Regions from separate parts of the Solibacillus sp. FSL W7-1436 genome, predicted to be linked through region 2. Evidence: riboswitches for the same ligand, from Rfam matches in the RefSeq annotation. Region 2 holds a riboswitch; the other holds the start of a gene.
The links. A riboswitch is a leader RNA that binds a small molecule or an ion and turns the genes downstream of it on or off. The one in region 2 is predicted to bind FMN.
Positions count from the first base shown of each region.

Region 1: linked by a shared signal. The riboswitch ahead of MKX73_RS13200 (ECF transporter S component) and the one ahead of ribE (riboflavin synthase) in region 2 are both predicted to bind FMN.

Region 1 is NZ_JBBOWV010000001.1:2,691,666-2,698,625, forward strand. Features, by position in the region: gene MKX73_RS13195 (hypothetical protein) at 1-1,060, shown strand, start outside; FMN riboswitch at 1,165-1,339, shown strand; gene MKX73_RS13200 (ECF transporter S component) at 1,583-2,158, shown strand; gene brnQ (branched-chain amino acid transport system II carrier protein) at 2,337-3,689, shown strand; gene MKX73_RS13210 (YitT family protein) at 3,743-4,600, opposite strand; gene MKX73_RS13215 (MerR family transcriptional regulator) at 4,920-5,315, shown strand; gene glnA (type I glutamate--ammonia ligase) at 5,356-6,702, shown strand; gene MKX73_RS13225 (VOC family protein) at 6,821-6,960, shown strand, end outside.
Region 2 is NZ_JBBOWV010000001.1:3,400,436-3,407,395, forward strand. Features, by position in the region: gene MKX73_RS16775 (DUF2812 domain-containing protein) at 1-90, opposite strand, end outside; gene ribH (6,7-dimethyl-8-ribityllumazine synthase) at 241-705, opposite strand; gene ribB (3,4-dihydroxy-2-butanone-4-phosphate synthase) at 721-1,332, opposite strand; gene ribE (riboflavin synthase) at 1,347-1,982, opposite strand; FMN riboswitch at 2,103-2,236, opposite strand; FMN riboswitch at 2,336-2,472, opposite strand; gene MKX73_RS16795 (VC0807 family protein) at 2,838-3,521, shown strand; gene MKX73_RS16800 (transcription initiation factor TFIIIB) at 3,544-3,747, shown strand; gene MKX73_RS16805 (SCO family protein) at 4,018-4,629, opposite strand; gene MKX73_RS16810 (YvrJ family protein) at 4,736-4,876, opposite strand; gene MKX73_RS16815 (DUF2922 domain-containing protein) at 4,941-5,162, opposite strand; gene MKX73_RS16820 (DUF1659 domain-containing protein) at 5,195-5,413, opposite strand; gene MKX73_RS16825 (DUF2621 domain-containing protein) at 5,578-6,012, shown strand; gene MKX73_RS16830 (CcdC family protein) at 6,063-6,554, opposite strand; gene MKX73_RS16835 (cytochrome c biogenesis CcdA family protein) at 6,667-6,960, opposite strand, start outside.

The DNA of each region.
Region 1 (6,960 bases), 710 kb from region 2:
ACGCTGGGCACCATTATTCGTTTCGATCGCATCAATATTTATTATTGTTTTAATCAGTGCGCAGTTCATAGGGAATAATGAATCGGTCACAATGCAGAATGAAACATTTGATCTTGCCACTCCGGAATCGGAAGAGAATATGACGATGAGTGCGAAAGAAGATGCTTCAGCGCAAAATGAACGCTCCATGATCAATAGTTTCTCGACGGAAGCACAGCCGGAGCAAACATTGGTTTATGAAAGCGAGCTGGAGGACAACACATTATTTGCGATTGGCCTTGCAGGGGATGATGCGGAAAGTGTACCTGTAAGCATATTGATTCCAAATGAAATTGTTGCCGAAAAAACGGGTACAGAAAATCCGACGAAGCTGGAACTTTATAACACATTCAGTCCGCTGCTTGACGAACAGTCTCTCGGATTTAATGAATATCATCCTTACAAAGGTGAATTGCATGAGGAAGGGAACAGGCTTGTTCATACACTGCCGGAGGATCACCAGTATGATGCGGGAACAGCTTCCTTATCAAATTACCTCGGTTCCCTTGTCGATACTTTCAGCGATGCATATATGGACGTGCAAATTGAAAACAAGGCCGGAAAGCCGATTTACTTTGACCATGTCGGCGATGTGGATGAACCGTTTCTCTTAAACGATGAGAACGCGCAATATAATTATTTTATGTATCAGATGCGGGATGGGGCGGTCTATTTAAGTCCGAATTTCCGAATGAGCTTTAAAGATGTGCAGGAAGCAGTCAAAAATATGACGGTGGAAGCGAATGATATATACAGAACAGTTATATTGCCGGGTGTCTATTTAAAAGTTGAAGACGCTGAGTCGATCGTTACGATTACATTTGAAGAACCTTTAAACTTGGAGGATTATGAACCTGCCCAAGCAATGCGAATGATTGAAGGGCTGATAATGACAGCGGCAAGTTTCGAAAAACAGGTTCAATTTGAAAATATTGTTCAGGAACAATGGGGCGGTTTTGACTTCACTAAACCAGTAGAGAAGCCGGTTGCGGCAAACCGGATCCACTATGAATTTCAATAATTCAAATAATTTTACTAGGAATTGTAAGCAATGGGCTTTACAATTCCTTTTTTTTATATATAATAATAGTTATAGCAAGGTAATTGCTACATAATTTCATATTGATTCATCTTCGGGGCAGGGTGTAACTCCCGACCGGCGGTAATTAAAGTTATAACTTCTGACCATTTACTTGGAGGATGTTATGTCGAACTTTTCGAGCCCGCGAGCCACTTTTTGTGTGCAGGATTTGGTGCGATTCCAAAGCCGACAGTATAGTCTGGATGGGAGAAGGTGAAGGTACGGTCGTCATTTTTTGAAAATGCCGTGCTTTGCAGTACTTATTTTGAAATTCCTTATTTGTTAACGGAATATCTTTCGGTTACAAAAATCAGGAATAGCTGCAAATGCACAGATAGACCCTTTATTTAAGTGTGCCTATTTCTCCCTTATGCTCTATTTTAGCATAGGGGTTTTTTCATGAAATGATTTGATACGTCCTTTCTTCTTGCGAGATGGAATCAGCAAAGAGGAGAGATTTATATGCAAAAAAGAAGTTTGAAGTTACGAACATTCGTAACGATCGCAATGCTGAGTGGGGTTTCATTTGTACTGATGTTGTTAAACTTCCCACTACCATGGTTCCCGGTATTTTTACAAATTGATTTCAGTGATGTGCCAGCATTGATTGCGGCAATTACGATGGGACCTGTTGCGGGTATCCTGGTTGAATTGGTTAAAAATGTGCTTGACTGGATTTACACAGGGGCTCCTGAAGGAATTCCGGTAGGACATATGGCTAACTTCGCTACAGGTGTATTATTCATTTTACCGGCTTACTATATTTATAGAAAATTCCCTTCTGCAAAAGGGTTAATGACAGGCTTGGTTGTATCAACAGTTGTAATGTCACTTGGAATGGCGGCATTAAACTACGTGGCGTTCTTACCGCTGTACACGTATTTACTAGGCTTCGAATATAATATGTACGAAACGATCGTGTTGGGTATTTTACCGTTTAATATTGTTAAAGGGATTATGATGTTTGTTGTTGTGACGATGCTTTACCGTACAATGCGTGTTTGGATTGAAAATCAGCGCAGACAATATTCCGCTTAAATTAAATAATAAATGATGGAGCGATGTCATAAAAGTGATAACTTTATGACATCGCTCCTTTTATATTTACTATTACTATTGTCATTCTGTTATAGTGCTGATATGATATTGTACATTGTTAAGAAAATTTGGACGTTTCATTATAACACCATGAAATGACATCTTAGGAGAGAATATGATGGACAAGAAAATACCATTTTCAACCTATGCAGTGATCGGAACGATGCTGTTTGGGATGTTTTTTGGAGCAGGAAATTTAATATTTCCGATTCAGATGGGGCAATTGGCAGGGACGAACTATTGGTTTGCGCTAATTGGCTTTTTAGTTACGGCAATTGGTTTGCCGTTTTTAGGAATTCTGGCAATCGGATTGTCGGGTAGTAATGGATTGCGTGATTTGGCAAGTAAAGTACATCCAATGTTTGGTTTGTTTTTTGCATTGGCGCTTTACTTGACGATCGGACCATTTTTTGCAATCCCGCGTACAGCAACAGTACCGTTTGTTGTTGGATTTGAACCGTTTATCGATCCTTCGCAGACGACATTGTGGCTTGCGGTGTTCAGTTTTATATTCTTCGCGGTTGTTTTTTACTTTTCGTTAAATCCGGCGAAAATAATGGACATTATCGGCAAGTACCTAACGCCGGCATTTTTAATCTTTTTATTTGTATTAATCGGAATTAGTCTGTTTTCTCCGATGGGGAAATTCGTTGAACCTGCCGGAACCTATATTAGCGAGTCGTTTATGACAGGTTTTAAAGAAGGCTATAATACGATGGATGCGCTTGCTTCTCTTGCGTTCGGTATTGTTGTCATCAATGCGATAAAGCGGACGGGGATTACAGATAAGAAGGAAATTGCAAAAGCGACTTGGAAATCAGGTATTTTTGCAATGGCACTGATGATGCTGATATACGGGCTGATTGCTTATATGGGGGCATCAAGTGTAACGGCAATAGGAACATTTGATAATGGAGGACAAATTTTTGCTGCAGTAGCTGATCATTACTTCGGTTCATACGGCGCAATTTTGTTGGCGATTATTATTGTCCTTGCCTGTTTGAAAACGAGTATCGGGCTCATCACTTCATGCAGTGAATTTTTCCATGAAGTGTTTCCGAAAGTCAGTTATAAAACATTTGTAGTGGCGCTATGTGTTGTATCGTTTATCATTGCGAACTTTGGGTTAACGAATATTATTACATATGCAATTCCAGTATTGATGTTCCTTTACCCGCTGGCAATTGTGTTAATTATACTGGCGCTTGCAGGACCGCTATTTAACTACAAAAAGCCTGTATTTGCGGGGGCAATTTTACTCGTATTCTTTATTAGTATAATTGATGGGTATAATGCGTTGATCGGAAGTGTACCGGCATTTGAAGTGGGTATGCTGTCTTCTATTTCTACGTTTTACGCCGATTACTTACCGCTATACTCCATTGGTCTAGGCTGGATTGTTCCGGCGGTAGTAGGAGCGGTTATCGGATTATGTATACCGCATCACAGCAGTGAGGTAAATACGAATTAAAAAAATGGTTGTGTGAAAGGAAAAATTTCCTTTCACACAACCATTTTTCTGTTTTAGTGGATATTCTGCTTTTTGAAGCTTCCACCTTTAACCTCAACTACTTCATATACTGTCACAAAGGCATTCGGATCGATTTCCCGAATAATACCTTTAATTTTGCTTTCTTCCATCCGGTTAATTACACATGTGATTTCCTGGAATTCCTGATGGGAATAAGCACCGTGTACAGTACTGAAAGTTGCGCTACGTCCCAGACGGTCCCGGATGGTTTCGACCATTGTAAGCGGATCTTTTGTAATAATTTTATAAGTTTTGGAACCACTAAGTCCTTCTTCAACAATTATAATAACTTTTGATGCGATATAATAAGCGATCGCTGATAGAAGAGCCCCTTTGAAGCCGAATACAAACGATACAATGATGAAAACGAAAAAGTTTAAAAATAGAATGAGATCACTTGTACCAAAAGGTAATTTTCTCGATAGTAATACGGCAAGCATGTCTATTCCATCAAGAGCCCCACCATTACGAAGGGCTAACCCCATACCGACACCTAAGATGATCCCCCCAACAACTGTAATAAGCAATGCATCGCCAGAAATAATAGTTGGTACATGGTGCATAAGTGAAGTACCGATTGCTAATGAAGCAATTCCGATAACTGAATTGATTGCGAAGGTTTTTCCGATTTGTTTATATCCTAAATAAATAAACGGGATGTTCAATAAGGCGATCAGCATGCCTAATGATAGTGGCGTTATTTGAGAAATAACGATACTGATCCCCGTGATTCCGCCATCCGATACGTTATTAGGTATTAATACAGCTTCTAATCCGTAAGCGGCGATTAAACCTCCGATAATAACGATGATTTTTTGTCCGATTGACTTTGCGATGTTTTGCTTCGCCATAAAAAATTCCCCCTAAACTTGCATGGTAATAATTATACATCAATTTGGGCCGGGTGACTTTTCAACGAGTAAATTAACCAATTTTTTTGCAGAAAAAATGAAATTAAATCATGTAGTAATTTCTGGTAGTAAAATTTTACGTCATCTTATTATGAGATATGTCCAGAAAGATAACATCGGTTAAAAAAACCATTTAAGGAAATGTTCGAATTATGCGATTAAATCGTTCTAAAAATCATATGTTAGTTTTTATAACATTAGATTGACAGTGGATGTTACATTGGTTTAAAGTAAATGGTAAGAAGAGGGAGGCGAGATAATGAGTCGAGAATTTCGAAGAGCGATGCCGTTACTACCCATTAGCATGGTAATGCAATTGACTGAATTAACGGCCAGACAAATTCGTTATTATGAAGAACATGAATTAATCGTCCCTGCCAGATCAGAAGGGAATCGAAGAATGTTTTCTCTTGATGATATTGATGCATTGCTGGAAATAAGGGAGTTACTCGACCAGGGCATTAATATGGCGGGTGTGAAAAAGGTATTTGCAATGAGATCGAAAGAGTATGTAAAGAAACCTGACGTAGTACGCGTGACAGATACAGAATTGCGGACGATATTGCGTGAAGAAATGCTGCAGGCACAGCGCATGCAAAAGACGTCACTACGTCAAGGCGATTTATCGCGTTTCTTTCAATATAAAACTGAGTAGGACCAACTAAAAAGGAGAGTGTTGAAGTATGGCAAATGTAATGGTGAATGGAACAAGCAAAGCGACAAAAGAAAGCATTAAAAAAATTGTGGCAGATAAAAATGTAAAATTTATTCGTCTGCAATTTACTGATATTTTAGGAACTATCAAAAACGTTGAAATTCCCGTAAGTCAGTTAGATAAAGCGCTGGATAACAAAATGATGTTTGACGGTTCTTCAATTGAAGGTTTCGTGCGTATTGAAGAATCTGACATGTATCTGCGTCCGGATTTAGATACATTCATGATTTTCCCATGGACTGCAGAAAAAGGGAAAGTTGCCCGATTGATCTGTGACATCGCACGTCCGGATGGCTCTCCTTTTGAAGGGGATCCCCGTTCAAACTTAAAAAGAATGCTGAAAGAAATGGAAGACTTAGGTTTCACAAGCTTTAACTTAGGACCTGAGCCGGAATTCTTCTTATTTAAATTAGATGAAAAAGGCAATCCGACGTTAGAATTAAATGATGATGGTGGCTACTTCGACTTGGCACCGACAGATTTAGGGGAAAACTGCCGTCGCGATATCGTATTGGAGCTTGAGGAAATGGGCTTCGAAATTGAAGCGTCACACCATGAAGTAGCGCCGGGTCAACATGAAATTGACTTCAAATATGCCAACGCGGTAGAAGCGTGCGATAATATTCAAACGTTCAAGTTAGTTGTAAAAACAATTGCGCGTAAACATGGCTTACATGCGACATTTATGCCAAAACCATTATTCGGTGTGAACGGTTCAGGAATGCACTTCAACTTATCTTTATTCCAAGGCAGCAAAAATGCATTCTGGGATGAAGGGGAAGACTTGCAGTTATCAAAAACGGCAAAACATTTCTTAGCAGGCGTATTAAAACACGTTCAAGGATTTACAGCGGTGACAAATCCGACGATCAACTCATACAAACGTTTAGTGCCAGGCTATGAAGCACCTTGTTATGTGGCGTGGTCACCTAAAAACCGTTCACCATTAGTACGTATTCCGGAATCTCGTGGTCTATCAACACGTATCGAATTACGTTCGGTTGACCCATCTGCAAACCCGTACTTAGCAATGGCTGTAATTTTGGCAGCAGGACTGGATGGCGTGAAAAATGAAATCGAGCCACCAGCACCGGTTGACCGTAACATTTATGTGATGAATGCTGAAGAACGTGCAGCTTACGGTATTGCAAGTTTACCAGGTTCATTGGATGCAGCATTAGCTACTTTAGCGAAAGATGAAGTAATCATCGATGCGTTAGGTGAACATATTTATGCAAACTTCAAAGAAGCAAAAGAAGTGGAGTTTGATATGTTCCGCACATCTGTACACCAGTGGGAACGCGACCAATATATGAAGATGTACTAAGAGAAAAGCGTTGGGGCTGTTGGCTCCAACGTTTTTTTCGATATATAGTGATCTTTATTTCATCCGAATGTTGTACAGTTTTTTCCTTCCTTTCCTTCTAAAATGAAAGAAGGAGGGGATGTATTTGAAACAGTGGACAGAAACATTACTTATAGCGCAATTTCGTATCGCACGGCCGACAGATCAAATAGAACAGATTGAACGCTTTTATTGTGAAGGGGTTGGTCTTAAAAAGCTTGGCGGCTTTAAAGGGCATCG
Region 2 (6,960 bases):
CCCCTGCTCGGACATATCCGAAAACCAGCTTTCATGTTCCTTGAGGCGCCAATACTGCCCTGGTCTTATTCTTCGTACGATTTCTGCCATCGCTCTCCCTCCTTCTCTGTCTGTCCTAACAATAGAATATAAGGGAATGTTTGTAAATAATTAATTAGGATCAGAATACCATTTCAGCTACCACTACCCTGATAAGGAAAAAACCACCCCAATGTTTTGGGGTGGCGTACGCTAACTTTATTAGAACATTTTATTCAAGTTTGCCATTTCAATCGCAGACATTGCACTGTCGTAGCCTTTGTTGCCTGCTTTCGTACCAGCACGCTCGATTGCCTGTTCGATATTTTCAGTTGTGACAATCCCGAAAATTACCGGTACTCCTGTATCCAAGCCGGCTTTTGCAATTCCCTTTGCTGCCTCATTGCATACATAATCATAATGTGTTGTAGACCCGCGAATGACCGTACCTAATCCGATAACTGCATCATAATTATTTGTTTCAGCCATTTTTTTCGCTACAAACGGTACTTCAAAAGCACCCGGCACCCATGCTGTATCGATGTTTGCTTCGTCTACACCGTGACGTTTTAAGCCGTCAATTGCACCGCTTAATAATTTATCGTTAATGAATTCATTGAATCGTCCAACGACAATTCCGATTTTTAAATCTGTTCCCACTAATTGTGCTTCAAATGTTTTTCCCATTTTAATTGCTCCTTTTTATACCGATACGGCAGTTAATTTTATATATTGAACTAAGTCTTCGATTGTAATAAATTTCAGGTTATGTTTTTGTGCAAGCATTTCGAGCTGCGGCATGCGGGCCATTGAACCGTCTTCGTTCATAATTTCACAGATGACTGCGACTTCATTCGAACCGCATAGCTTCGCCAGATCAACGCCTGCTTCCGTATGTCCGCGGCGTTCCACCACGCCTCCCTGTTTAGCAATAAGCGGGAATACATGGCCCGGGCGATGAAAATGCTCCGGTTCTGTTGCTGGGTCCAGTAATGCCAGCATCGTTTTAGAACGCTCATATGCACTTATACCTGTTGTTGTCTCGATATGATCGATACTAATCGTAAAAGCCGTTTGATATGTATCGGTATTGCTTTGCACCATTGGATGAAGAGAAAGCCTTTCTGCAATTGCAGAAGAAATGGGCGTACAAATCAATCCTCTTCCGTAAAGTGCCATGAAATTAACATTTTCCGGTGTAGCGAATTCTCCTAAAACTAGAAAATCTCCTTCATTTTCACGGTTTTCGTCATCTGACACAATGATAATCTCGCCGTTTTTCAATGCCTGAATTGCTTCTTCAATTGTATTCATTTGTCACCACTCCTTTAAAATCCTGTACGTTGCAAAAAGTCCATCGTAATCGTACTTTCCGTTTGATTTTGTAAATGTTTTTTTACATATTTTCCGATTAAATCTGTTTCAATGTTCACAACATCTCCCGGCTTTTTATAGCCTAATACAGTCTGATCATACGTATGCGGGATTAAGGAAATGGTAATGAATGTGTCTGTTACATCAAAAATGGTTAAACTCGTGCCGTCAACTGTAATGGAGCCCTTTTTAATACATTCTGCAATCAGATGCTTTTCCATTGCCAGATCAATATAAACTGCATTTGCGACAGGTCTCTTACGCTGAATTGTTGCAGTTCCATCAACATGACCTGAAACAATATGTCCGCCGAAACGACCATTTGCCGACATTGCCCGTTCCAGATTGACAGGCATACCTGCCGCTAATTGCTGGAGACTCGTTGCTTTGACGGTTTCCGGCATCACATCTGCCAAAAATACTGCTTTTGAGAATTGCTTCACTGTCAGACAGACACCATTAACGGCAATGCTGTCCCCGAGTTGGACATCCTCTAAAATTTTGCTTGCGCGAATGGCTAGTTCCATCGCTTGTGTGGACTGGCTGATCGATTCAACCGTACCAAGTTCTTCAATGATTCCTGTAAACATCCTGCTCACCTCTTTTTAATAATAAAAAAGAACCCCGATTGAAGTCGGAGTTCGATGAGAGGAAAATTGAGCATCATCAAATAAGCTTTTTGAATGTATTTTTCAAAAAACTGCTGACATTGCTTCCTTCTCCCATCCAGACTATAACTGTCGGCTTTGGACTCGCACCAAATCCTGCACACAAAGTGGCTCACGGGCTTAGAGATAAACTCATCACCGTCGATTGGGAATTTCACCCGACCCCGAAGGAAAATATTATTTTCAGTGGAAATAAAAAAATCCCGTCACAAGGCGCGACAGGAAAAGTGTATAGCAAAAAATCACATTTAAAATCAACTTTTAAAAATGTGCTGCTATTCCTTCTCCCATCCAGACTATAACTGTCGGCTTTGGATTTGCACCAAAATCCTGCACACAAAAAGTGGCTCACGGGCTTAGAGATAAACTCATCACCGTCGATTGGGAATTTCACCCGACCCCGAAGGAAATTATTTTATTTGAAAATTATTGTAACATAAATACATTAAAAAGCTAATAGTATTTTAGCCCCTACTCACTTTTTATTCCATCAACCTTTTTACCTCTGACGTCTATAAAATTAAAAAAATTTGAAACTTTGCAAAAGGAAATCCGTAGAATAATATACAGAATATTACATAAAAAAGAAAGGAGTAAATTGCGGGCTGTACTATGATTAGAAATTATCCGTTAAAATCTCATTATTTGCTTGATAGCTTCTTTCAAGTTATTAAAATCAGCAATATAGTGTCGGATAATCTTCAGTAATATAAATACTCAAAACACCTTTTACACCCTATAAAGAATCATTAAGCGTTAATGATAATGGAGGCTTTTATGGCGAATAATTCACAGTCGAATAAATACTTTATCTTTCTGGAACTATTGTTTTATGCAGCTTTACCATATGCGATATGGAAATTTGGACGAGAGCCTTTTGGTGACTATGCCGCAATGCTGCTGTCCACTGTTCCCGGAATCATTTATACGGTTTACCGCTTTGCAAAAGATCGGCAATTCAATGTGACGGGCTTGTTTATTTTAGGTTCGATGCTTATAGGTACAACGGTTGATCTGTTGTCGGGTTCCGCGGAACAAATGATTTGGAACAATGTTTATTTAGGTCTTATTTATACATTTTTCTATATCATTTTATTGATTATAAAAAAACCTTTTCCTTTGTATGTTGCAGTTGATTTTGCTTATTTGCAGGGCTATGCACGAAAGGACAGCAAGGCATTATTTTTTCAAAAAGGGATTTTTGGATGGTTTCAGCTCATTCAGATTGTATTCATAATTCGAGGGCTTGTCATGGCGGGAATTACAGTCTTTTTGCTACGAAAATACGGAATTGACAGCTATGGTGATATGCTGATTTATAAACGAGCAGCAAGTTGGGTATTCTCCGGAATTGTAATGGGAATGTTCTTTTACATCAATGTCATTGTACAAAAATATACGAACCGAATACAGGAAAAGAATGATGAAAAGCTTCCGGAATCTGAAGTTGTAGCGGAGTAAATCTTGTGAAAGGGTGATGGAAATGACTAACATTGCAAATAAAAAAGAGTGTCCAAAATGCGGTAGCACGGATTTAGGCAGAGGCAAACATAGCGGGTACAGTGTCATGGCACCTGTTAATAAAATGAGTTTGGGAAGCAATATCGAATATATCATTTGTACCGATTGCGGGTTTATTATTGAGGGCTATGTTGTAAAGCCAGAGAAATTTAAAGGGACTTTTTAACAGGATATGGATGATGGTGCGAACGGTTGGAATAGCGGCTTTTCGCACTTTTTTAATGAGTGCTTTTATTAGAAGAAATTCATTTATTTTAGCACTATGGCAGGAGATTTTAGACTAGATGACGTACTTATTAGCCAATTCGGGACTGATTTTAGCACCTCTTGCCCTTTTATTAGAAAATCCGTAATTTATTAAATGGTTCTCCCCCCATAAAAAAACTTGCTCAAAAGCAGCTACACTTTTTTCGCAAGTTAATCTCAATTTTCCCTATTAATTTAAACGTTCGTCGATGAGTGCTTCCATATCACTCGCAATCGTTTCATATGGAACACCGTCTTCCCCTGTGCCATAACCTGAATAGTTTTTCACGGCGATTCCTTTTTCATCCACGAGGAAAAATGTATCAGCGTGGATAACCTGATCGTTTCCTTCAATTGACTGGACGGGTGTTTTAAAAGAGTTTCTGCCAAACTGTTCGATAAATTTTTGATCGTATCCTGTCAGCATATGCCATTTTGATTCATCTACGGGTGTATGGCGTGATAAATATTCCGTCAAACGCTCCGGTGTATCATAGTCCGGGTCTACTGAAAATGCGACAATTTTATAATCTTCCAGCCCTTTTTTCTCCAGATGGTCCTGTACCCGGGTCATATTCATTGTCATCGGCGAGCAAATAGTTGTACAGCTTGTGAAGATGAACATTGCCAGCCATGGTTCCCCTTTTAAGCTTTCCAGTGTCACTTCATTGTTTCGGTGATCGGTCATTGTAAACCCGCCAATCTCAAAGTTGGTCGTCGGTTTAAACTGATAATTGCTGCATGCTGTTAGAACAGTTGCTGCCAAGAGCATAAGTGCGAATACTATTTTTTTCGTTTTCATTTCTCTCTCTCCACTCTTTGAACATTACTCTCATCTTACCCAATATTTAGTATATTCTCAATAGTTATCGGCAGAAAGGATGTTTGTCAACATTGTGAAGAATTCCTCATGTCCGGTCTCCGGGATGATGTAATGATACGAGTGCAGTATGAATTGCTTCGAGTTTTGTTTCAATCCGATACAGCAAGTAAAACGATATAAAGATCGGAAAAGTTACTTCCTGAAGAATCGCAATCCACTGATCCATTAAAATCCCTCCTTTTTTACATTTCAAAAAGCCGGCAAAGCATCACACTTTACCGGCCTTGCTATTAGCTGTTCAGTTCGATTTCTGTTACATTACGTTCTACGACGCGCGCTGATTTTTTCACATTGAACAAAAGACCGTCCTTTGAAAACACCGCCTGATCAATAATTGTCTGCATCGCCGCATTCACTTCAGCCTCCGTCAAATTCGGCTTCGGGTCATTGATATTGATCGTCATCGTCTTCCCTGCAATGTTGGCAAATGTTAGTTGTAAAACTTGTGCCATATTATCACCTCCATTTCTTCGCTAATATTGTTTTAAGCTGTAATCGTGTCTTTCTGCGTTTTCACAGATTCGACATAACCGTAATCTGTTAAGCCGACGATTGTAGTGGCAACAGTATAAAGCTGCTGAGCTGTCGCATTTCGTTCCAGGTTACGGAACGTGGAACTTTTAATGACCGGCTCATTAAACTCATCAAGGCCTGTCTGATAGAATACCGTTAACGTTGAATTTAAAAATCCGAATTCGTTCATGTTTATCACCTCCTTGCCCTATATATGTCATGATTTTCCGAAAAAAGGGACAAGGACGATGAAAAATTTTACAAAACCCTATATAATAGACATTAATGAGGTTTATCACCAGTAGTTTAGTAGAAGGAATTTCATAGACAATATTTAGTGATGAGGTGAACATTGTGGGCTTAGATGGCTGGTTTTTATGGTTTATTTTATTTTGGGTTGTAGTATTGATTTCGCTTATGGGGATCGGCGGCTTTTTTATGTTCCGCAAGTTTTTGAAGGCCCTGCCGAAACAGGACGGAAAATCGGATCTAGATTGGCAAAACATATACTTAGATAAAACGATTCATCTTTGGGGTGAAGATGAAAAACAATTACTTACCGAGCTTGTCAGTCCTGTACCAGAGCTATTCCGCCAAGTTGCCAAAGAAAAGATTGCCGGTAAAATCGGTGAAATTGCACTGAATGAGCGTGCCTCAAAAATCGATCTGGACCTAATTATTCGCGGCTATATTATTGCTTCGCCAAAGCGCGATCATAAATTTTTACGAAAAAAACTCGATGAAATGAAAATTGATACGACGAATTATGACCATTTGTTCGAGGCATAGAAGACAAAAGACTGTCTCTAAAAGTATAAAACTTTTAGAGACAGTCTTTTCTATGCAACAATATGCGATTTTTCAAGCTTCTTATATTTGATAAGCATACCGATTCGCCACGGCAAAATCATCGAGAACGCCAGGATGAAGAACATGCCGGCAAGTTCACCGACATCGAATGTATCGGCAAATATTAATTTTAAAATAATACGTAGTACTAATAATCCCACTAATATGAATGGAAATGCTTTAGATTGCTTCATATAAATTGCGCCGTCTCGCACTTCGAACTTCGACGTTAAGATTAATACTGTTGAAAATAACAAGCCTAGTGCGGCCGCTTCTACTATTTGAATTGGCGCAACTCGGAAGTCCTCAAAAATAAACATCAGCGCGCCTGTTGACATCGCAAAAGGCGGGATAAGTATTTTTTTCGCGGATACCGGCTTTTTTTGTGCACGCAGTCTTATGAACATTACAAAAGAGCCCATTATGACAGCCATAATCGTCGAACCAATTAATAAATAGTGAGAAGGTATACTGTCGAACATCATATTCCTCCTCTTGCATGAACGAATGTAAAATTATCATGATTGATCATGCACACTTTTTCGCTTTTCTTACTTTCCTTAGTATAGCACGGTCTTAATAAGCAGGGAACTGTTAGAATCCTTTAAAACCATCGAATATCGGCAAGAGAAGATTAATAATGTAAGTCAGTCCGTCAAAGAACAGTAAAATGCCGACCGTGATCATAATATAGCCGCCGACAACAATGATTTTCTGGCTATGCGTGCGAATCCAGTTCATTCGTGAAATGAAGAATGACAGTGTAAAGAACGGGATGGCAAAGCCTAAGTAATAGGCCAGCATGTACAACATTGCCGAATCGGGATTCGTTCCGCCAAGTGTAATAATCGCGGCAAGTATCGGACCGGTACAAGGTGTCCAGCCCGC